Regions from separate parts of the Afipia felis ATCC 53690 genome, predicted to be linked through region 3. Evidence: predicted binding sites of a transcription regulator. Region 3 holds the regulator's gene; each other region holds the start of a gene.
What was found. The regulator LexA, encoded in region 3, represses DNA repair genes until DNA is damaged. The targets are predictions, from matches to a motif close to TGTTCNNNNTGTGTTCNG.
Positions count from the first base shown of each region.

Region 1: HMPREF9697_RS07635 (PA0069 family radical SAM protein) is a predicted target of LexA. The motif match lies at 2,564-2,581, and genes of this name have one in related genera.
Region 2: recA (recombinase RecA) is a predicted target of LexA. The motif match lies at 2,644-2,661, and genes of this name have one in related genera.

Region 1 is NZ_KB375270.1:1,621,246-1,628,262, forward strand. It holds gene HMPREF9697_RS07620 (glycosyltransferase family 39 protein) at 1-24, opposite strand, end outside; gene rnhB (ribonuclease HII) at 91-855, opposite strand; gene HMPREF9697_RS07630 (VOC family protein) at 909-1,367, opposite strand; gene HMPREF9697_RS07635 (PA0069 family radical SAM protein) at 1,388-2,542, opposite strand; gene HMPREF9697_RS07640 (DUF3551 domain-containing protein) at 2,659-2,985, shown strand; gene HMPREF9697_RS07645 (glycosyltransferase family protein) at 3,144-3,719, shown strand; gene HMPREF9697_RS07650 (phosphatase PAP2 family protein) at 3,709-4,668, opposite strand; gene moaB (molybdenum cofactor biosynthesis protein B) at 4,831-5,385, opposite strand; gene ypfJ (KPN_02809 family neutral zinc metallopeptidase) at 5,387-6,334, opposite strand; gene HMPREF9697_RS07665 (site-specific DNA-methyltransferase) at 6,719-7,017, shown strand, end outside.
Region 2 is NZ_KB375270.1:122,653-129,669, forward strand. It holds gene HMPREF9697_RS00600 (Spy/CpxP family protein refolding chaperone) at 1-779, shown strand, start outside; gene HMPREF9697_RS21170 (hypothetical protein) at 841-1,002, shown strand; gene HMPREF9697_RS00605 (Flp family type IVb pilin) at 1,189-1,350, shown strand; fluoride riboswitch at 1,423-1,484, shown strand; gene crcB (fluoride efflux transporter CrcB) at 1,756-2,139, shown strand; gene HMPREF9697_RS00620 (GNAT family acetyltransferase) at 2,156-2,578, shown strand; gene recA (recombinase RecA) at 2,777-3,859, shown strand; gene HMPREF9697_RS20240 (hypothetical protein) at 4,061-4,312, opposite strand; gene gcvP (aminomethyl-transferring glycine dehydrogenase) at 4,368-7,017, opposite strand, start outside.
Region 3 is NZ_KB375270.1:589,098-596,114, reverse strand. It holds gene trpD (anthranilate phosphoribosyltransferase) at 1-98, shown strand, start outside; gene trpC (indole-3-glycerol phosphate synthase TrpC) at 112-909, shown strand; gene moaC (cyclic pyranopterin monophosphate synthase MoaC) at 914-1,399, shown strand; gene HMPREF9697_RS03010 (molybdopterin molybdotransferase MoeA) at 1,415-2,623, shown strand; gene HMPREF9697_RS03005 (hypothetical protein) at 2,648-2,947, opposite strand; gene lexA (transcriptional repressor LexA) at 3,334-4,038, shown strand; gene HMPREF9697_RS02995 (ComEC/Rec2 family competence protein) at 4,048-6,330, opposite strand; gene HMPREF9697_RS02990 (glutamine--tRNA ligase/YqeY domain fusion protein) at 6,425-7,017, opposite strand, start outside.

The DNA.
Region 1 (7,017 bases), 1.0 Mb from region 3:
GACGATCAGGGAGGTAAAGCGCATCGCGCGGGCGAACCGGGGCGGGAGGGCAAAAAGACCGTTCAGCGCTTGATAAAGGGCTGCGTCCGATCAGGCAACCTGAACGGCCGCCTCCTCCGCCACGATCACCGTTTCGGTCACTTCAAGCAAAGACGTGTCGGACGGCAGCGTCGTGCCGTTGAGCCTCGCATGCGCCGCTGCCACGGGGGCGAAATGCCGCCGATGATGCGGCGTCGGGCCATGCTCTTTGAGTGCCGCCAGATGCCGGGGCACGCCATAACCCATATGCGAATCGAAGCCGTATTCTGGATGGATCTGGGCCAGCCGGCACATCAGACGGTCACGCGTGACCTTCGCCACGATCGAGGCCGCGCCGATCGACAGCAGCAGGCCATCGCCGCCGATCACCGGCTCGCAGTCGCACGGCACCGTGATCTTATCGCGGCCGTCGACGAAGACATGACGCGGTGCCTGCGGTAGCCCCTGCACCGCGCGCGCCAGTGCCCACAGTGAGGCGCGCAAAATGTTGTCGCGATCGATCCGCCACGGCGGTGCGGCGGCGACCGACACCATCGCGGTCGCGCAGATCTGCTCGAACAGGGCTTCGCGCTCCTCCGCATCGAGTCGCTTGGAATCGTCGATGCCCTTCGGAATACGATCTGGGTCAAGAATAACGGCGGCGGCGACCACCGGCCCCGCGAGCGGACCCCGCCCCACCTCGTCGCAACCAGCTACCGGCCAGATGCCCTGCTTCAGCAAAGCGCGCTCGCGGCGAAAGCTCGGCCGTGTTGCTGCAGTAGCGCTCCGCGCATTTTTTGGCGCACGTGGAACCGATGATGTCTTGTCGCGACTCATGCAGCGATGTTTGCGGGCTGAGGCGCGCCCACGCAACCGGAAATCCCCGCTATTCAATCCGCCAGATGAACGAGGTTGTCGTCGCCGACCTCGATGCCGGGCGCCACCACGACCTCCCAAGGATGTCCGTCGGGATCGGCGAAATAACCGGAATACCCCCCCCCATAATCAGTCCGGTGCGCTGCCTTCAGCAAGGTGGCGCCTCGCACCAGCGCGAATGCAAGGACCGCATCCACCTCCTGTTCGCTCCCGCAATTCCATGCCAGTGTCGAACCACGAAACGCCAAAGGCCGCGGCTCGTCAGGAAGCGTCGCGTCTCGCGCGAGTTTGTCCCACGGATACAGTGCAAGCACGGCACCGCCGGTATCGAAGAACGCGACCTCCTCGCCGGTTGCCCGCAGCTTTCGTGCAAATCCCAGCGCCTCATAGAACGCGATGCTCCTGCTCATATCGCCGACGCCCAGCGTCAGAACCGTGAATCTGGCGACCGGTTTCGGCAACACATCACTCATTGACCCACCCCTCATTGCCATCAGAACAGATCCAGTTGCTCCTCGCTTTTCGCCGGCTGCACGAAATGCGACGTGGAGAGTTTCACCCGCTTGCGGTTGAGCCCGAGCCGCTCGCAGGCAATCTCGAAGCGGCGGCCGATCATCCATGCCATCGGGCCGGTACCCTTCATCCGCGTGCCCCATTGTGAGTCATAGTCCTTGCCGCCACGCATATCGCGGATCAGCGTGAAGACGTGACGGTAACGGTCGGGATAATTCGCGATCAGCCATTCGCGGAACAGGTCGCGCACCTCAAGCGGCAGCCGCAACAGCGTGTAGTTCGCCTCCTTCACCCCAGCATGGGCAGCAGCATCGAGAATGCGCTCCATCTCGGAATCGTTGAGCGCGGGAATGAGCGGCGCCGTCATCACCACGGTCGGAATGCCGGCAGCGGACAATTGCCGCAACGCCTCCAGCCGCCTCGGCGGCGTCGAGGCACGCGGCTCCATGGTGCGCGCGAGTTTCGGATCGAGCGAGGTCACCGAGATCGCTACCTTGGCGAGGCCCTTCTCCGCCATCCGCGCAAGGATGTCGATGTCGCGCGTCACCAGCGCTGACTTGGTGACGATACCGACCGGATGACCGGTCTTTTCCAGCACTTCAAGAATGCCGCGCATAATTTTGTGCTCGCGCTCGATCGGCTGGTACGGATCAGTGTTGGTGCCGATCGCCATGGTGCGCGGCTCGTAGCCCGGCACCGTCAGTTCCTTTTCAAGAAGCGCGGGGGCATCCGGCTTCATGAAAAGCCTGCTCTCGAAATCGAGGCCTGGCGACAGGCCGAGATAGGCGTGGGTCGGCCGCGCGTAGCAGTACACGCAGCCATGCTCGCAACCGCGATAGGGGTTGATCGAACGATCGAAACCGATGTCCGGCGAGTCATTGCGCGAGATCACCTTGCGGGCGGTGTCGAGCCCGACCGTGGTCTTGAACGGCGGCAGCTCGTCGAGGCTCTGCCAACCGTCATCGAACGCAGCGCGCGCCTCTCGTTCATATCGCCCGCTGGCATTGGTCTGCGCGCCCCGGCCGCGGCGGCGCGCGACATCAATGGCGACACCGATCTCGGTGAAACCAGAAAGGCCCGCCGCCGGAGCGGCGGAAAGCTGCGGAAGTGGCTCGGATGGTATGGCCCTGTTCATACTCAAAGGATAATCGTCATTTAGAACAAAACAAGAACATTTTTTATAACATCCCCAATGGACCTCGCATCGGAGCGCGGCGTTGTCGGCGGGGCAAAATTCATGAGGAGGATTCGATGAAGACGTATCTTCTGACAGCAGCAGCCCTCGGTCTGGCAACCGCGAGCATCACCTCGTTCAGCAGCGCGCCCGCGAACGCCGGAACCGTCTGTCTGACCGACACCGACAGCCCGAACACCTATCAATCGTGCAGTTTCTACAGTTTCGGAGCCTGTCAGGCATCTGCACAGGGAGTCGGCGGCTCCTGCGTGAGCAACCCACGCGGGGACGAAGACAGTTACGGCTATATCGGAGGCCCATCAGCCGCGTTCGGTATGGCCTATAACCGCTATGAAGGCCCGCTCTATCATCGTGGCTACTACAGCTCCGGCGATCGCTGGTGAGTTTTTAGGCACCTGATCTCCAACGAGCCGGAGCGAGACGTCGCACTGTCCCGTTTCACATGCACTTCCGCGCGATGTATCTTGCATGGCGTGGGGTTCTTTGCCTGCGCATGAGATGCTAAGGCAACGTCGTTTCTTTTGACGACGGAGCGCGCCCGATGATCAGCATCGTCATTCCGACGCGAGGCAACGAAGCCGAGACCGTCGCCACGCTCGCGGCGCTGGTGCCGGGCTCGGCCGCGGGCATGGTACGCGACGTCGTGCTGGTCGATCGCGGCGGCGGCAACGGTGACATCGCCCGCGTCGCTGATGTCGCGGGCTGTCGCTTTCTCGCATTCGATGGTTCGCGCGCTGATGCCATCGCAGCGAGCGTCAAACTCACGCGCGGCTCCTGGCTGATGTTCCTGCATGCGGGCGCCGTGCTCGAATCCGGTTGGATCGACGAGACCGCGCAGTTCATCGAAAGCGTGAGCATCAGCGGCCGCCACCGTGCCGCTGTGTTCCGCTACGCCCGCTCGCCCTACGCTGAAGGCGGCATCGGCTCCGCCATGCGGCAGATCGCCCGCGCCGTCATCGGCCCTTCCGCCAATCAGGGTCTGCTGATCGCACGCGATCATTACGACCGGCTCGGCGGTTACGCACCGGGCGCGCGCGGCGCAGAATCGAAATTGCTGTCGAAGATCGGCCGCTCCGGCCGCGCGCGGTTGCGCACGCGGATTTTTGTTACGGCCTGACTTGGCCAAAGCTCGATTGCCGGCCGCGGATATGAGCAGCCACAATGATCGACAGAATCGCGACGACCACGCCGGCAATCACATCCACGATGTAGTGAGCGCCGAAGCCCGGCGTGCCGAGAATCATCAGCAGATTGAGCGGAACGCTGAGCCAGCGCAGACGCGCGAGCGGCCAGAGCGCCCAAGCGTAGAGTATCGCGCTCACCGTGTGGAAACTCGGAAACGAGATCAACCCTTCGAAATCGCACAACGGAATGAATTTCTGGACACCTGTGCGCAAAGCTTCGAGCGTAGGGAAATAGCTCTCCACACGCAGTGAGAGTTCACCATATCCGATCGTCGGCAGATCGACGTGGACTAACGCATTTGTCGCCGGAACGAATGCCGCGATGATGCAGGTCATAGTGAGCGATAGTCCATAGGCCACGCCATAAGTACGGCATCGCTCCTCCTGACCCGACAACACCAGAGCGAACGGCACGACCACAAATTGCGTCAGAAGCGACGCATATCCCAGATAGACAAAGCCGAGCAGTCGCGGATGGTCGACGAGAAATTTCAGGTAAGCTTCGCGATAAAATCCGATACTGAGATCGAACGCATGCAGTTCCACATCACGATATGGAAGTGGAATGGCCGACACCGCATAGGACAACAACAACCCGAGGATCATCATCAGCGTGATCTGCCCGAACAAGATCAGGGCGTCGGCGATCACGGGAATTTTCCGAACGAAGACATAGAAGCAGGTCAACAACGCGTAGCATGCTGCGACAATCAACAGCGCCGGATTGCTGGCAGTATCCAGACTGAGTCCGGTCTTCCACAACATCGCGGCGAGGAGCCACGCCATTCCGGCCACGACGGCCCAGACAACCGTGTCTGGACGACGAGCAGCCAGACCGGCCTCACCAGCCGTACGGTCCATGACGATATCCGAAGAGGTCATGCGGCCTCATGAAGCGTGATGGCGGCCGTGAAACTTGTCGGCCTATCATTGCGTGCGTCGTCGGTGAAAACGTACGCGCGAGACATGAAACAACCCTGAAAAAATACTTACAAATAGCAGGGAAAATGCCCGCACATGCACTGCCACGCCATGCAAGGGAGCTCAGGCCTTCGCCTTGCCGCGCTTCAGGTGTTCGTCCAGCCGCGGCATGATCTCCACGAAATTACACGGCCGCGTGCGGTAATCGAGCTGATGCACGAGGATGCCGTCCCAGCCATCGCGGCAGGCGCCCGGTGATCCCGGCAGCGAAAAGATAAAGGTCGTGCCCGCAATACCGGCGGTCGCGCGGCTCTGGATCGTGGACGTTCCGATCTTGGCGTAGCTCATCATATGGAAGGCGATGGAAAAACCATCCATCCGCTTGTCGAACAGCGGCTCGACCGCCTCCGGCGTCACGTCGCGTCCGGTGAAACCGGTGCCACCGGTGGTCACCACGACGTCGACGCCATCGTCCGCGATCCATCGCTTCAACTGCGCCTGAATCTTTTCGACATCGTCGGTGACGATCTCGCGCGCTGCGAGACGATGCCCCGCCGCCGCGATCCGCTCCGCCAGCGTCGTCCCCGATTTATCATCGGCAAGCGAACGCGAATCCGAGACGGTCAACACCGCGATGTTGAGCGGAATGAACGGCTTCGACTGATCGAGGTTCGTCATATCAAAGCGCACTCGCGCCGAACGTGTTGCAGGCTGACACGGTACCCTGCTGGTAGCCGGTCATGAACCAGCGCTTGCGCTGCTCGGCCGAGCCGTGAGTGAAGGAATCCGGCACCACGCGACCCTGCATCTTGCGCTGCAGGGTGTCATCGCCGATCGCCGCAGCGGTCCGCAACGCACCGTCGATGTCGCCCGGCTCGATGAAGCCCGGCCGCTTCTTCGCCTCGCGGTTGACCCAGACACCGGCGAGACAATCCGCCTGGAGTTCGACCTTGACCTGGATCGCATTGGCTTCCGCCTTGCTGCCCGCCTGCTGCTGCAGCGCGTGCGCCTTGTCGAGGATGCCAAGCAGGTTCTGGATATGATGGCCCGCCTCATGCGCGATGATATAGGCTGCGGTGAATTTGCAGGCACTGCCCTGACAGCCGCCGAATTTCGTCTCGATCTCCCGGAAGAAGCCGGTGTCGAGGAAAATCTGCCGGTCGGGCGGGCAGTAGAACGGCCCCATCGCCGATTGCGCCATGCCGCAGCGGCCGCCATTGGTGGCGTTGCGGAACAGGACGATACGCGGGCCCTTGTAGGTTCGGCCACTGGCCGAGAAGATTTCGTCCCAGCGGTCGTCGATCTCGCCGAGCACGCCGGCGATCATACTGCCCATCTCGTCGGTCGGTGCACCACGCTTGGCCTGCGAGGACGGCCGGTCGCTTTGATAGCTGGGCGCCTGTCCGCCGCCGCCAGTGAGGATTTCCGCGCCGCCGATCAGAATCCGTGGATCAATGCCGACAGCCCAGCCGATCAGGCCGAGAACCACCACCGTGCCGATACCGAGCCGGCCGCCGCCGCCCATCGGGAAACCGAAGCCCCCGCCTCCGCCGCCAAAACCGCCGCTACCACTATCGTCGCGCCGATCGTCGATATCGTCGCTGCGGCGGAAATCGTCATAACGCATCGGTCTCTCCTAGGGCCTTGGATATTCATAACGGCCGACGGCGGGAATCGTTTGATGCATGATGCAACAACAACCACGCTCGCGAGCGGATTTTAGCGTCCCCGGCAATTCTTGCCTAGTCAAACCAGCGGCCCGGTCGTGCACTGGCCGACTTCGTGCCGCCACTGGGCGCGGGCGCTGCGAGAGTCGATGTCTCGGAAGGCCGCGTCCTGAAGCAACGCGATACATTTTCGATGATGCGCGCCGCGGATTCAAAAATAAAAAATCAAGTTTCGAAAACGGAAAACGATTAAGTCGATTTTTACCTTGGACATTCATGGTGAAGACAAGTCGGATTTGTTGGTCCCGCGTCGCCGACTGCGTCGCCTGAGTCAGGTTTGAGTCATGGTTGTGTCGCGTCGCGGGGCGTCTGCAAGGGCGCCCCGCACTAATTTTGAAACCTCGCCGTCCTCGCGCATCGTCATCGGCGATTGCGTCGCAGAGATGACGAAACTGCCTGCGAGCTCCGTCGATCTGGTGTTCGCCGACCCCCCCTATAACTTGCAGCTCAAGGGCGAACTGAAGCGCCCGGACGAGTCGCATGTCGATGCGGTCAATAACGACTGGGACAAGTTCTCATCGTTTTCCGCTTATGATGATTTCACGCGCGCCTGGCTGCTCGCCTGCCGCCGCATCATGAAGCC
Region 2 (7,017 bases), 470 kb from region 3:
TCGCCGGTCTGCCGATCGACAAGATCCAGCAGGCGATCAACCCGAACGATGAGCAGCGCGCTGCGCTTGATGAACTCGGCAATGCGTCGGTGAAGGCCGCAGAGACCATCCGCGCCGCATGCCCGACCACGCTTCCGCTGACTGCGCCCGCGCGGCTCGCGGCGATGGAGCAACGGATCGAGGCGATGAAATCGGCGATCGGCATCATCCAGCCTCCGATGGAGAAGTTCTACAGCCTGCTCAATGACGAGCAGAAGGCGAAGCTGATTGCGATCTCGCCGCGCGAAAAGCAGGCGGACAACAAGCAAACGGCTTCGACCGAAGGAACCTGCGGTATCACTTCGATCTCGGACGCCGTGGCCTGGCCGACCGACGAGATCAACAAGCGATTGCAGCCCAGTGACGCTCAAAAAGTGAAACTGATGGCGCTTCAGGATGCGACCTTCAAGGCTGCGGATTCGCTGAAAGCGACCTGTCGCCCGTCCACGGCGTTGACGCCGCCAGCGCGGCTGGCTGCAGCGAGCGAGCGGCTCGATGCGTTGCTCGGCGCGGTGAAATCGGTTCATGCCGCGTTGAACGACTTCTATGGCACGCTGAGCGATGAGCAAAAGGCGCAGTTCGAGGCGATCGGCCCCGACCGCTCGGGTCAGCAGCAGGCCAGCAACGATGATGACGCGGACCAGCCCGCCAAGCGCACGACGCGCCGGTCCCGCCACCATAGCCACGGCATCCACGGCGTGGACAGCGTGTTGAGGCACATCATCACCATCGCGCGTTAAGCGCGGTGGTGATAGGCTAGGAAGCGTTTCGAAGCAGGATCGTATCCAGTGGAGGAAGCTTATGCATCTTCACTTCAAGGGCGGTTTTGACGAGGTCGATCTGCAGCTTCTAGCCATTGTTGCGATCATGATCGCGCTTGGATGCGGAATCTATCTATTCGGGAATATGTATGAAGCGGGAGAGCAGGCCGGGCGTGTGGCCCGTGCGCTGCCGTCGTTTTAAGGGCGGTCAGGCCTGCATGGCGCTTTATATCGGATAGCCATTATATCGCAGCGTGTTCTGGGCAGCGGAATCCGGTCCTTTGGTGGGCTCACTTCGGTGCGCGACAGGCATTTTCTTCGCCTGATCCGGTAAAATTGTGCTGTTTCATTTACCGGGCCTTGAGGGTTGGCCGTTACGGTGCCTCCCATGAAAACGGTGAAACGCTTCCTTCTGGATCAGTCCGGTGCCACCTCGATCGAGTATGCCTTGATCGCTGCAGGGCTTTCGATTGTCATCCTCGTTGCCGTCAATAATCTCGGCTCGGCTCTGTCCAGCAAATACGAAGTCATCCGTACCAGCGTGCAATAATGAAGCTGCTGCGTATGCAGCGCGCCCGCTGCCATACTTGCCTTGGCCACTGGTGGCCGCTAACCTCTCTGAACTGTTGATGGGGATGGAGTTCCCCCGATAACCGCCGCAAGGCTGATGACTCCTACCAGGCGCTTTCGCGTCGGTAGGAATGATTCCTCCCAGCGATGTGCCCGGAGAAGGGTGCATGACAATGGCTGGGCCGCCTCGTGAGACATCGCGTTCGAGACCTCCTCGTTCAAGGCTTCCTCATTCACTTGCCATCGCACTCTGGACCACAGGCTCGATCTGGGCCGTGGCGGTCGCTGCGTATCTGCTCGGCGCAGACATGGAGTTGATCGTCCCGTTGATGGTGTTCGGCCTGCTGACAGGCGTGGCCGAATGGATGACAAGAGGAAGAGACAAGTGAACTTGATTTTTATTATGGCGGTGGCCGTGGGCGGCGCGATCGGCTCGGTGATGCGGTATCTGGTCGGCATTGGCGCAGGCAGGCTGTTCGGCACGGATTTCCCGTGGGGAACGCTCATCATCAACATCACTGGCTCGTTCGTGATGGGCCTTTTTGCGGGCCTGTTCGCGACGCGATGGAATTTGCCGCAGGCCACGCGGATATTCCTCACCGTCGGCATCTGCGGCGGCTACACCACATTCTCGACCTTCTCGCTGGATTCGTTCTATCTGATCGAGCGTGGCGAACTCGCCGCGACCGCCGTCTACATGATCGGCTCGGCCGTACTGTCGGTCGGCGCACTGATCGGTGCGATGCATCTGGTGCGGACGATGGCGTGAGAGTCGGAGGTTTTTCGTGTCGTTGAAGATCAGAAATGCTCGTCCTGAAGATGAAACAGCTGTCATCGCGCTGTGGCAGTCCTGCGGACTGGTTGCGAGCTATAACGACCCGGCAGCCGATTTCCGATTTGCTTTGGCTGGTGCGTGCTCGGACGTTTTGGTCGGCGAGGATGAATCCGGCCAGATCACGGACAGCGTCATGATCGGGCACGACGGCCATCGCGGTTGGCTCTATTATGTTGCATCCGATCCCGGCTCACGCGGCAGCGGTATTGGCAAGCAGATGGTGCAGGCGGCGGAGGACTGGCTGCGCGCACGAGGCATCGTCAAAGCGCAGTTGCTGGTGCGGGAGACGAACACGCAGGTGGTGTCGTTCTATGAACGTCTTGGATTCGAAACCGCGCCGCGTGTGGTAATGAGCAAGTGGCTGAAGGAATAGGGCGAAGGACGAATAAAAGAGACGCCAACTGAGGCGGCCTTACTTTTTTGCGGCCATGGAGCAAAAAGAACATATTGCGAACAAGGAACAAATAGGGTACATTCATTTCATCGGACGTTTTCAGCGATTCCGGTCCGCCGCTTCAGGGAAGCCCGTTTGTCCGGCCGGCGAATCCCGTACAATAAGGAGTGACCCCCCATGGCCCCAGCCGCCCTGCGTATCGTTGAAGGATCGTCGATGGACAAGACCAAGGCTCTGACGGCCGCGCTGTCGCAAATCGAGCGCCAGTTCGGCAAAGGCTCGGTGATGCGGCTCGGCAAGGCTGACCGCTCCATGGATATCGAAGTGATTTCGTCGGGCTCCCTCGGGCTCGATATCGCGCTCGGCGTCGGCGGTCTGCCGAAGGGGCGCGTGGTGGAGATTTACGGCCCTGAATCGTCGGGCAAAACAACGCTGGCGTTGCACACAGTGGCCGAGGCCCAGAAGAAGGGCGGCACCTGCGCCTTCATCGATGCCGAACACGCGCTTGACCCTGTCTATGCCCGTAAACTCGGCGTCAATGTCGATGAACTGCTGATTTCACAGCCCGACCACGGCGAGCAGGCGCTCGAGATCGCCGATACGCTGGTGCGCTCCGGCGCGGTGGACGTGCTGATCGTCGATTCGGTTGCCGCGTTGGTGCCGCGCGCCGAACTCGAGGGCGAGATGGGCGACGCGCTGCCCGGTCTTCAGGCGCGCTTGATGAGCCAGGCGCTGCGCAAGCTCACGGCCTCGATCAACAAGTCCCATACCATGGTGATCTTCATCAACCAGATCCGCATGAAGATCGGTGTGATGTACGGCTCGCCGGAAACCACGACTGGCGGCAATGCCTTGAAGTTCTATGCCTCCGTCCGCCTCGACATCCGCCGCACCGGTGCGATCAAGGAGCGCGACGAGGTGATCGGCAACTCCACCCGCGTCAAGGTGGTGAAGAACAAGCTCGCGCCGCCCTTCAAGCAGGTCGAGTTCGACATCATGTATGGCGAGGGCATCTCCAAGATGGGCGAGATCCTCGACCTCGGCGTCAAGGCTGGCATCGTCGAGAAATCCGGCGCCTGGTTTTCTTATGACAGCCAGCGCCTCGGTCAGGGCCGCGAGAATTCCAAAGCGTTCCTGCGCGATAACCCGGACATGACCGCCAAGATCGAAGCTGCGATCCGGCAGAATTCCGGCCTGATCGCCGAGCAGATTCTTGCCGGTACCCCGGAGAGCGACGCCGAGGGCGACGCGGAGGATTGATCATTATTCATGCCGGATCGCGTTTTGCGCGCCTTGCATGAATAGAGACAAATTCCGGGACCTGAGAGCTTCTCAGGTCTGGCGCGATGTGGGCAAGACGGGAATCCTTGCTCGCGCAACATTGTGCATCGGAAGGCAAAGCGGGCGCTGCGGATGTTGAGTTGCCGACATCCATAGCGTCCGTTTTGTTTTGTAAATCCCTCAAGGGGCTGACGAGCAGATTTGGCCTCTTAAGAAAGCCTTTTGCTTAAGTGTTTCAGTCAGCCACGGCACTGAATGCTCGGCCGCTTCCAGGGTTTGCGCTGCCGATGGATAGACGCCGCTGGAAAAAGTGTGTGTCGGTGTCCATCGGCCTTCGTCTTCCGGGTCGCGCCGAAATTCCTCGAAGCCAAAGGTGCCGTCCGGCCTGGAAAAGAAATCGACGCACCTGTGGTCTTCATCCTCGACACTCACGAAAACTGTCCAAGACTTGTTCGTTCGTGACATGGCGCATCCCGTGGTTCCTGTCTTACTCCGCCGCCTGGGCGTAATCGCTGACCGGCGGGCAGGAGCAGACGAGATTGCGATCGCCATAGACGTTATCAACGCGGCCGACCGGCGACCAGTATTTGTCCTGCCGCGGGCTGCCATCCGGGAAGCAGCCTTCCGCGCGTGAATAGGGTCTCTGCCAGTTATCGTCGGCGATGTCGTGCACGGTGTGTGGCGCGTAGCGCAGGGGCGAGGCGTCGATGGGGAACTTGCCATCCTCCACTTCGGCGATTTCCTGACGGATCGCGATCATCGCCTCGCAGAAACGATCCAGCTCTGCCTTCGATTCGGATTCGGTTGGCTCGATCATCAGCGTGCCCGGCACTGGGAAACTCATGGTCGGCGCGTGGAAGCCGTAATCGATCAGCCGCTTGGCGATGTCGTCCACGGTGGCACCGCAGGCCGTCTTCAGCGGGCGCGGATCGATGATGCACTCATGTGCGACGCGGCCGTTGTGGTTGCGATAGAGCACGGGGAAATGCGCATCAAGCCGCTTTGCGATGTAGTTGGCGTTGAGGATTGCGACTTCCGTGGCGCGGTGCAGGCCGTCGGCTCCCATCATCAGGATGTAGAGATAGGAGATGGTGAGGATCGATGCCGAGCCGTAGGGCGCGGCGCTCACCGCGCCGATGTCTTCGCCATTCAGCGGCGGCAGGAACGGCGCGAGATGCTTCTTCACACCGATCGGCCCCATGCCGGGGCCACCGCCACCATGCGGAATGCAGAAGGTCTTGTGCAGATTGAGGTGGCTCACATCGGCACCGTAATCGCCGGGGCGGGCGAGGCCGACCTGCGCGTTGAGGTTGGCGCCGTCGAGATAGACCTGCCCGCCATGGGCATGGACAATGTCGCAGATCTCGCGGATCGCTTCCTCGAACACGCCATGCGTCGAAGGGTAGGTGATCATGATTGCCGCCAGCGTATCGGCATGCGCCTCGGCTTTCTTGCGCAGATCGGCGACATCGACATTGCCATGCGTGTCGCAGGCGACGACCACCACCTTCATGCCAGCCATGCTGGCGGACGCCGGGTTAGTGCCGTGCGCGGAAGCAGGAATCAGGCAGACGTCGCGCTGCGCTTCGTCGCGCGCAGCATAATAGGCGCGGATCGCAAGCAGCCCCGCATATTCGCCCTGCGCGCCAGAGTTCGGCTGCAGCGACACCGCGTCATAGCCGGTGATTTCCTCGAGCCATTGCTCCAGCCGTGCAAACAGCGCGTGATAGCCCGCGGCCTGTTCAGTCGGTGCGAAGGGGTGGATGTTGCCGAACTCCGGCCATGTCAGCGGGATCATTTCGGTGGTGGCGTTCAGCTTCATGGTGCAGGAGCCGAGCGGGATCATCGCGCGGTCGAGCGCGAGGTCACGGTCGGAGAGCTTGCGCATGTAGCGCAGCAATTCCGTCTCGGAGCGATAGGCGTGAAACACCGGATGGGTCAGGAATGTGTCGTTGCGCAGGAGCGCGGAGGGCAGGGTGTCTGTTGTCTCACGCTCCACCTCGGCGTAATCGAGCGCGCCGCCGAACGCGCGCCATATTGCTTCAATGGTTGCAGGCGTGGTGGTTTCATCCAGCGCGAGGCCGATCTCGTTCTTTGCAACCCGAAAATTGAGGCGCTCGGTCTGCGCGCGGGAAAGAATGTCGGCGCGCTGTGCGCCTTCGGCTTTCACCGTCACGGTGTCGAAGAAGCTCTCGCTGAGGGGCGCAAAGCCAAGCTGCCGCAGTCCGCTCGCGAGCGTCGCCGCACGGCGGTGCACGGTGCGCGCGATATGAACGAGGCCCTCGGGGCCATGATAGACCGCATACATCGACGAGATGATCGCAAGCAACACTTGTGCGGTGCAGATGTTCGACGTCGCCTTCTCGCGGCGGATGTGCTGTTCACGGGTCTGCAACGCGAGGCGATAGGCGGGTTGCCCGCGCGAGTCCACCGACAATCCGACGAGGCGACCGGGCAGCGATCGCTTGAGCGCATCCTTCACCGCCATATAGGCGGCATGCGGTCCGCCATAGCCCATTGGCACGCCGAATCGCTGTGTGGAGCCGATCGCGATGTCGGCGCCGAGTTCGCCTGGCGCGGCGAGCAGCGTCAGCGCCAGAATGTCGGCAGCGACGACGGCGACGCCGCCCTTAGCGTGCAGAGCTGCGATGGCCGGGCGAAAATCTCGTATTGCGCCGTCCGTGCCGGGATACTGGAACAGCGCACCGAACAGGTCCGCGCTGTCGAGATCCCGCAGCGGGTCGCCGACGATGAGCGTCCAGCCGAGCGGCTCGGCGCGGGTCCGCAGCACCGCGAGCGTCTGTGGGTGCACATTGCGGTCGACGAAAAATGCCTTGGCTTTCACAGACGATGAGCGTTCGGCCAGCGCCATCGCTTCGGCCGCGGCGGTTGCTTCATCGAGCAGCGATGCGTTGGCGACATCGAGCCCGGTCAGATCGCAGATCATGGTCTGGAAATTGAACAGCGCTTCCAGCCGTCCCTGGCTGATTTCCGGCTGGTATGGCGTGTAGGCCGTGTACCAGGCCGGGTTCTCGAGAATGTTGCGCAGGATCACCGTGGGCAGTTGCGTCCCGGAATAGCCTTGTCCGATCAGTGAGGTGAATATCCGGTTTTGTGCGGCGAGTTCGCGCATATGG
Region 3 (7,017 bases):
AAGACCTGAAGGAAGGTGTTGCGCTCGGCATCAAGTCGCTCGACAGTGGAGCGGCGGCGGCGAAACTGGCGCAGCTCGTGGCCGTATCCCGTGCTTGAGGAAGACAAATCCTTGTCCGACATTCTGGAAAAGATCGAACGCTACAAGCGCGAGGAAATCGCAACCGCCAAGGCCGCTCGTCCGCAAGCCGAGGTCGAGGCTGCCGCCCGGCGCGCTCCGCCTGCGCGCGGCTTTGCCAAAGCGATCCAGACCACAATCGCGCGTGGCGACTACGCATTGATCGCAGAAATCAAGAAGGCTTCGCCCTCGAAGGGACTGATCCGCGCCGATTTCGATCCGCCCGCGCTCGCAAAGGCATATGAGGCCGGCGGCGCGACCTGCCTCTCGGTGCTGACCGATACGCCTTCCTTCCAGGGTCATCTCGATTTCATGGTGGCCGCGCGCGACGCCGTCTCGCTGCCAGTGCTGCGCAAGGATTTCATGTACGACACCTATCAGGTGATGGAGGCGCGCGCGCATGGCGCCGACTGCATCCTCATCATCATGGCGGCGCTCGACGATGCCTCCGCGCGCGATATCGAGAATGCTGCGTTCGACCTCGGCATGGACGTACTGCTCGAAGTTCACAATCAGGATGAACTTGAACGCGCGCTAAAGCTGCGCTCGCCTCTGCTCGGTATCAACAACCGCAATTTACGCACCTTCGAGACAACGCTCGCGACCAGCGAGACGCTCGCGGCTTCGGTGCCGAAGGACCGCATCATGGTCGGCGAGAGCGGTATCTTTACGCCCGCCGACATCGCCCGACTCGCCAAGGTCGGCATCTCGACCTTCCTCGTCGGCGAAAGCCTGATGCGGCAGGCCGACGTCACCTCCGCTACCCGCACCCTGCTCGCGAAGGCTTCATGAGACGATGAGTAAACCTTCCCTCACCCATATCGACGCCAAGGGCGAAGCGCATATGGTCGATGTGTCGGCGAAGGACGCGACCGAGCGTGTCGCGGTGGCGGAAGGTTTCGTGGTGATGAGCACCGATACGCTCAAGCTCATCGTCGAGGGCAATGCCAAGAAGGGCGACGTGCTCGGCACCGCGCGCGTCGCCGGCATCATGGCGGCGAAACACACCTCCGATCTCATCCCGCTGTGCCACCCGCTCGCGCTTTCCAAAGTTACGCTCGACATCACGCTGGACGACAGGCTGCCCGGCTGCCGCGTCGAGGCGAGCGTCAAGGTAACGGGACCGACCGGCGTGGAGATGGAAGCGCTTACCGCGGTGTCGGTCGCCTGTCTCACCATCTACGACATGATCAAGGCCGTGGAACGCGGCGTTCATATCGAAGGCATCCGCCTTCTCGAAAAGAGCGGCGGCAAGTCGGGCGTCTACAAGCATGAAAAATAAAACGGACGCTTCATCATGGCGTTGATGCCGGTCGCCGACGCACTGAACTCCATTCTCGACGGCATACAGGCCCTTCCCGAAGAAGACGTCGGACTCGACGATGCGCTTCATCGCACCCTGGCTCGTGATATCGCCGCCCTCCGCACCCAGCCGCCCGCAACGATGTCGGCGATGGACGGTTACGCCGTCCGCACCACAGATGCGACCGAAGGCGCGCGCCTCGAGGTGATCGGCGAGAGTGCCGCCGGGCGGCCTTGCGAGAAATCCGTCGGCACAGGTGAGGCTGTCCGCATCTTCACCGGCGGCGTGGTGCCCGATGGCGCCGACACCATCGTCATCCAGGAAGACGTCCAGCGCGAACACAATTCCATCACCTTAGCGGAAGCTGCCCCTCTGCCTCGCCATATCCGCAAGGCCGGCATCGATTTCCATGAAGGCGACATCCTGCTGAAGCGCGGTACCCTCCTCAGCGACCGCGACCTGTCACTCGCCGCCTCAATGAACCACCCCACGCTGCCGGTATACCGCAGGCCGAAGGTCGCTGTTCTCGCCACCGGCGACGAACTGGTGATGCCAGGCTCGCAACCGGGACCCGGACAGATCATCTATTCGAACGCCTATGCGATCCGCGCGCTCATCCGCAACAGCGGCGCCGAGCCGATCGATCTCGGCATCGCGCGCGATACGATGGAAGACACGCGCGCCGCCATCCGCCGCGCAGAAGCTCTCAACGTGGATATCCTCCTCACCACCGGCGGCGCGTCTGTCGGCGAGCACGATCTCGTCAAGCCGTCGTTCGAAGCCGAAGGCATCGACATCAAGTTCTGGAAGATCGCGCTGCGCCCCGGCAAGCCGATGATGCACGGACACAAGGGAGCGATGAGCGTGATCGGCCTGCCCGGCAACCCGTCCTCGTCCTACGTGTGTTCGTTCCTGTTCGTGGTGCCGCTGATCCGCGCGCTCTCGGGCCGCGCGCAGGTCGGACATTGCATCGAGCATGCCATTCTCGGCCATGATCTGCCTGCCAACGATCATCGTCAGGAATATCTTCGCGCGCGGATCGCCATCAACGATGACGGCGTCGCTGTCGCGACCGCCGTGAGCCGTCAGGACAGCTCGCTCCTGAACAACCTGTCCGTCGCGGACGTGCTGTTGATCCGGCCGCCGCATGCGCCCGCCGCACTGGCTGGCGCGCGTTGCGAGATCATCCGCCTGCCCGGTTGACTGCTCGAACCGGCTCAGCGCGTCTTAAGCCCTGCCGACAATCTGCATGTTCGAAAGATCAGGAACGAGCGGACGGCGAGCGGCGGCTTCAATTTCTGCCAGCAACGTCTCGACATCGGACGGCAACGGCTGCCAACCACAGGGACACACCTGTTCATGATGCGAGGCAGAGGTCTGTCGGTAGATTGCGCCTAACGCAGACGCCATCATCCGCATCACTGTCATCGGCTGCAGCGCGGTGCTGTCGAGCGTCCGGCAAAACGTCACCATCAGATGATGATCGATCTCGGTCTGCGTCGGTTCGGATCCGTCCTGATCTGCCATCGGCATCTCCTCTGCATGCTCGTTGCATTGCGCGAAGACGTAGGTGGTTGCGGCAAGGAGCTCAACCGAACATTCCCGTTCTGGAATTAGAAGACATTGAAGTGGCTCAACGAGGCATCGCAGAAAGCGGGGCTCCTGTGAGGAACTCTTCCGGCATCGCCATGCAAGACCCCATGGCCCCCTGCCAGCCTCTCGGCTCATTCCGGCATGATTTCCTAAAAACAGCACGTCTGGATTCATAAGAATTTAACTATTGCAGAACATGTATGGAACATATAGTGTATGTTCATGATTTGTTTCGAGTGAGTCTGGCACTTGTCGTGAACAAGGCGGATGCCAGGAAGCGGGTGAAGATCCGCGGAACATGAGATTGAGGGCTGCGCCGGATGCTGACACGCAAACAATATGAACTGCTGCGCTTCATCAACGAGCGGCTGAAGGAAAGCGGTGTTCCGCCCTCCTTCGACGAAATGAAGGACGCCCTCGACCTGCGGTCGAAATCGGGCATCCACCGCCTTATCACGGCTCTGGAAGAGCGTGGCTTCATCCGCAGGCTCGCCAACCGCGCCCGCGCGATCGAGGTCATCAAGCTGCCGGAGCCCGCCGCCAACAGCGGCGCGCGGCGTGGTTTCACCCCAAGCGTGATCGAAGGCAATCTCGGCAAGGTTCGCAGCACCCCGTCCGGAAACTTCGAGGAGAGCGGCGAGCAGCCTGTCGCGGTCCCAGTGATGGGCCGCATCGCGGCCGGTACCCCGATTGAAGCGCTGCAGACCCGCAGCCACACCATCAGCGTGCCGCCCGACATGCTCGGCTCTGGCGAGCATTACGCGCTGGAAGTGCGCGGCGATTCCATGATGGAAGCCGGTATCCTCGACGGCGACATGGCGTTGATCCAGCGCAATGAGAATGCCGATACTGGCGACATCGTCGTGGCCCTGATCGACGAAGAGGAAGCGACCCTCAAGCGCTTCCGCCGCCGTGGGGCCTCCATTGCGCTGGAGCCGGCCAATGCGGCCTATGAAGTTCGTATCCTGCCGCCGAACCGTGTCCGCATCCAAGGCAAGCTGATCGGACTTTACCGCAAATACTGAGACTACCCTCTAGTCGGCGGCCTCCTGTTCTGCCGCCGGCGGGGTCGCATCGACCGGCTGCCGGGATGGCTTGCGTCCGGTGGCATTGTTGCCGTGCGGGCCTGTAGAGACATCTGGAATGGCGGGCGACCAGGGCCGGTCAATACCAACGGTTTGGCTGGCCGTAATACTGTAGCCCTGCACTGTCTTTCTTAATGTCACTCCGCCCAGTTCGCGCAGCGCATCGCGATGGAACACCTGGGCGGCACAATCGGATGGCACCTGATACGGCGTGATCAGGACTTTCGCTCGCGTGCAATCGTCTGCCAGCGCGTCGGGTTGCCGCGCCAGCGCAATAAGATCGCCCTCCTTGCCCTCGACCACGCATCCCGCCTCATCGCATGCCACGCCCCGCGCGAGACCAGGGTCCGTGATGACGCGCGGATCAGCATCAGCCGCCAGCCACTCGCGCCACAGGAAAGCGTTCTTGGCCGTGTGCATGATGCGCAGGTGGCCATCCTTGCCGCGCACCGCGACACTCGACGCATCGCGCGCGATCAGGATGTCGGGCTCGGTTGCGGCAGCCGCCCACATCACACCACAACCGATCAATCCGGCTCCCGCCCATCGCAACGGCGAACGCAGCAAGCCGAGCACAACAATGCCGCCGCTCATGACGATCAGCGGCCCGATGCCGAAGGCATGAACGCGCCCGAACGCACCGGGCAGCGCCGCTACCCACTGCGACACCGCGATCATCCAGTCGATGCCGACCTCCATCAGGTGCCAGAACAAGGCGTCGAAGCCGAACGGAATGGCCGCGATCCCGAGCAGGCCCGCCGGCATCACCAGCGCGGACACGACCGGCATGGCAGCCAGATTGGCGATGACGCCGTAAGGCGCGATGCGGTGGAAATGGAAGGCTGCATAGGGCGTGGTCGCAAGACCCGCGACAAACGACGCCAGAGCCAGCACCACGAGTTCGCGCCCGCCCCACGCGGCGAAGCGTCCGAGTCGGGTATCATCGTTTGTGCCGAACCATCGCGGCATGCCTATCTGCGCCAGTACGACGAGACCGAGTGTCGCGGCAAAGGACATCTGAAAACTAGGGTGCACGAGCGCCTCGGGCGCCACCAGCAACACCAGCATGGCGGCGAGTGCCAGCGTGCGGAACGTGATCGCGCGGCGATCCGCCATCACCGCAACCAGCACCAGCGCCGTCATATAAAACGAACGCTGCGTCGCGACCTCCGCGCCCGACAGCAATAAGTAAAATAGCGCAGCGATCAGCGCCGCCAACGCTGCCCATTTCTTGATCGTAAACCGCGTGCTCAACGCCGGACTAAGCGCAAGCAGAGCCCGGATCGCGAAGAACACCACGCCCGCGACGACCGCCATGTGATAACCGGAGATCGACAGCACGTGGCCTAATCCGGAAACGAACAAGGCGTCGTTGTTGGAGGTGGAGATCGCGTCGCGCCGGCCGGTGAGGAGCGCGGTCGCGATCGCGCGTTCGTCGCCGCTCAGCACCATTCGGATCCGCGCATCGACGGCGTCGCGCAGGCTTTGCATCCAAGCCGCGTAGCGAAGCCTCCAGCCGCCCTGCTTCGGCGCATCCAACGTCCTGATTGCACCGAGCACGAAGCCAGATGCACCGATACCCTGAAAATACATATCACGGGCGAAATCATAACTTCCGGGGCGAAGCGGCCGCATCGGCGGCAGCAGCCTTGCCTTCAACGCGACATAAGCGCCGACCGCCGGCGCCGTCCCTTTGCGCACCGAGAGCCTGACGCGCTCCAGTTGCGGCGTACCCCGCGCCTCGAGTTTTGCTACCCGCAGCACGAAGCGGTCGGTACGCTCGCGCTCCTCATGCGTCTCGATAAACCCCTCGATCACCGCCGAGCTGACCGGCGCAAGCAACACCGCGTGCGAAATGTATGCGGTCTTCAGCGTCGCGGTGGCAAAACCCGCGAGCAATGCCGCCAGCAGCGCCATCATCGGAAAGATCGGCCGCCGCCGCATCACCAGCGCGAGCATGCAGGCCATTCCCGCGACCGGCGCGACTACTGCCGCTATCGGCTCGCGCGACGCTGTGAAATAGAGCGCGATGCCGATGCCGAAAGCGACCGGAATCCACGGCAGCAAGCGGCCGGGACCAGCCTCCGCACGGATCCAATTGAGGTTCGATTCCGCCAGGAAGCGCCATAGGCTGCGCCCGGACAAGGCAGGCACAACCGCCGTCTCACGCGGCGGCCATGCGATGGCCCTGCCCGCACGCGACCGTTCCTGCTCCCAGCCCCCGTCCGCCATCGCGCCGCCCGTGTGTCGGCTGACCCCGCCGTAATGCTAGCGGATGAGATCAGGCTCTGAACACGGGAACGGATGCAGAATCCGCGAAGCGGCGCTAACCGGCCGCTGTCGCCTTGGCGTAGCTGTCGCGCAGGCCCACGGTGCGATTGAACACCAGCTGCTCCGACGTCGAGTCGCGATCGCGGACAAAATAGCCCTGCCGCTCGAACTGCACCGCGCCCTCTGCCACATCAGTCTTGAACGCAGGCTCGGCCTTGCAGTCCACCAGCGTCTCCAGCGAATTCGGATTGAGCTGCGCGGCGAAATTGCCTGCCTCCGGCTGCGGGGAGGCAAACAGGTTGTCGTACAGCCGCACTTCCGCCGGCACCGCATGCGCCGCGCTGACCCAGTGGATCGTCGCCTTCACCTTGCGACCGTCGGGCGCGTTGCCGCCGCGCGTTTCCGGATCGTAGGTGCAGCGCAGTTCGACAACTTCGCCAGCCGCGTTCTTGATAACCTCGCGACAGGTGATGAAATAGGCGTAGCGCAGCCGCACCTCGCGCCCCGGCGCGAGCCGGAAGAACTTCTTCGGCGGCTCCTCCATGAAATCATCCTGCTCGATGTAGAGCTCGCGGCCGAACGGAATTTTCCGTGTGCCCTGCGCCGGATCGTCCGGATGATTGACCGCATCGAGTTCGTCGACCTGGC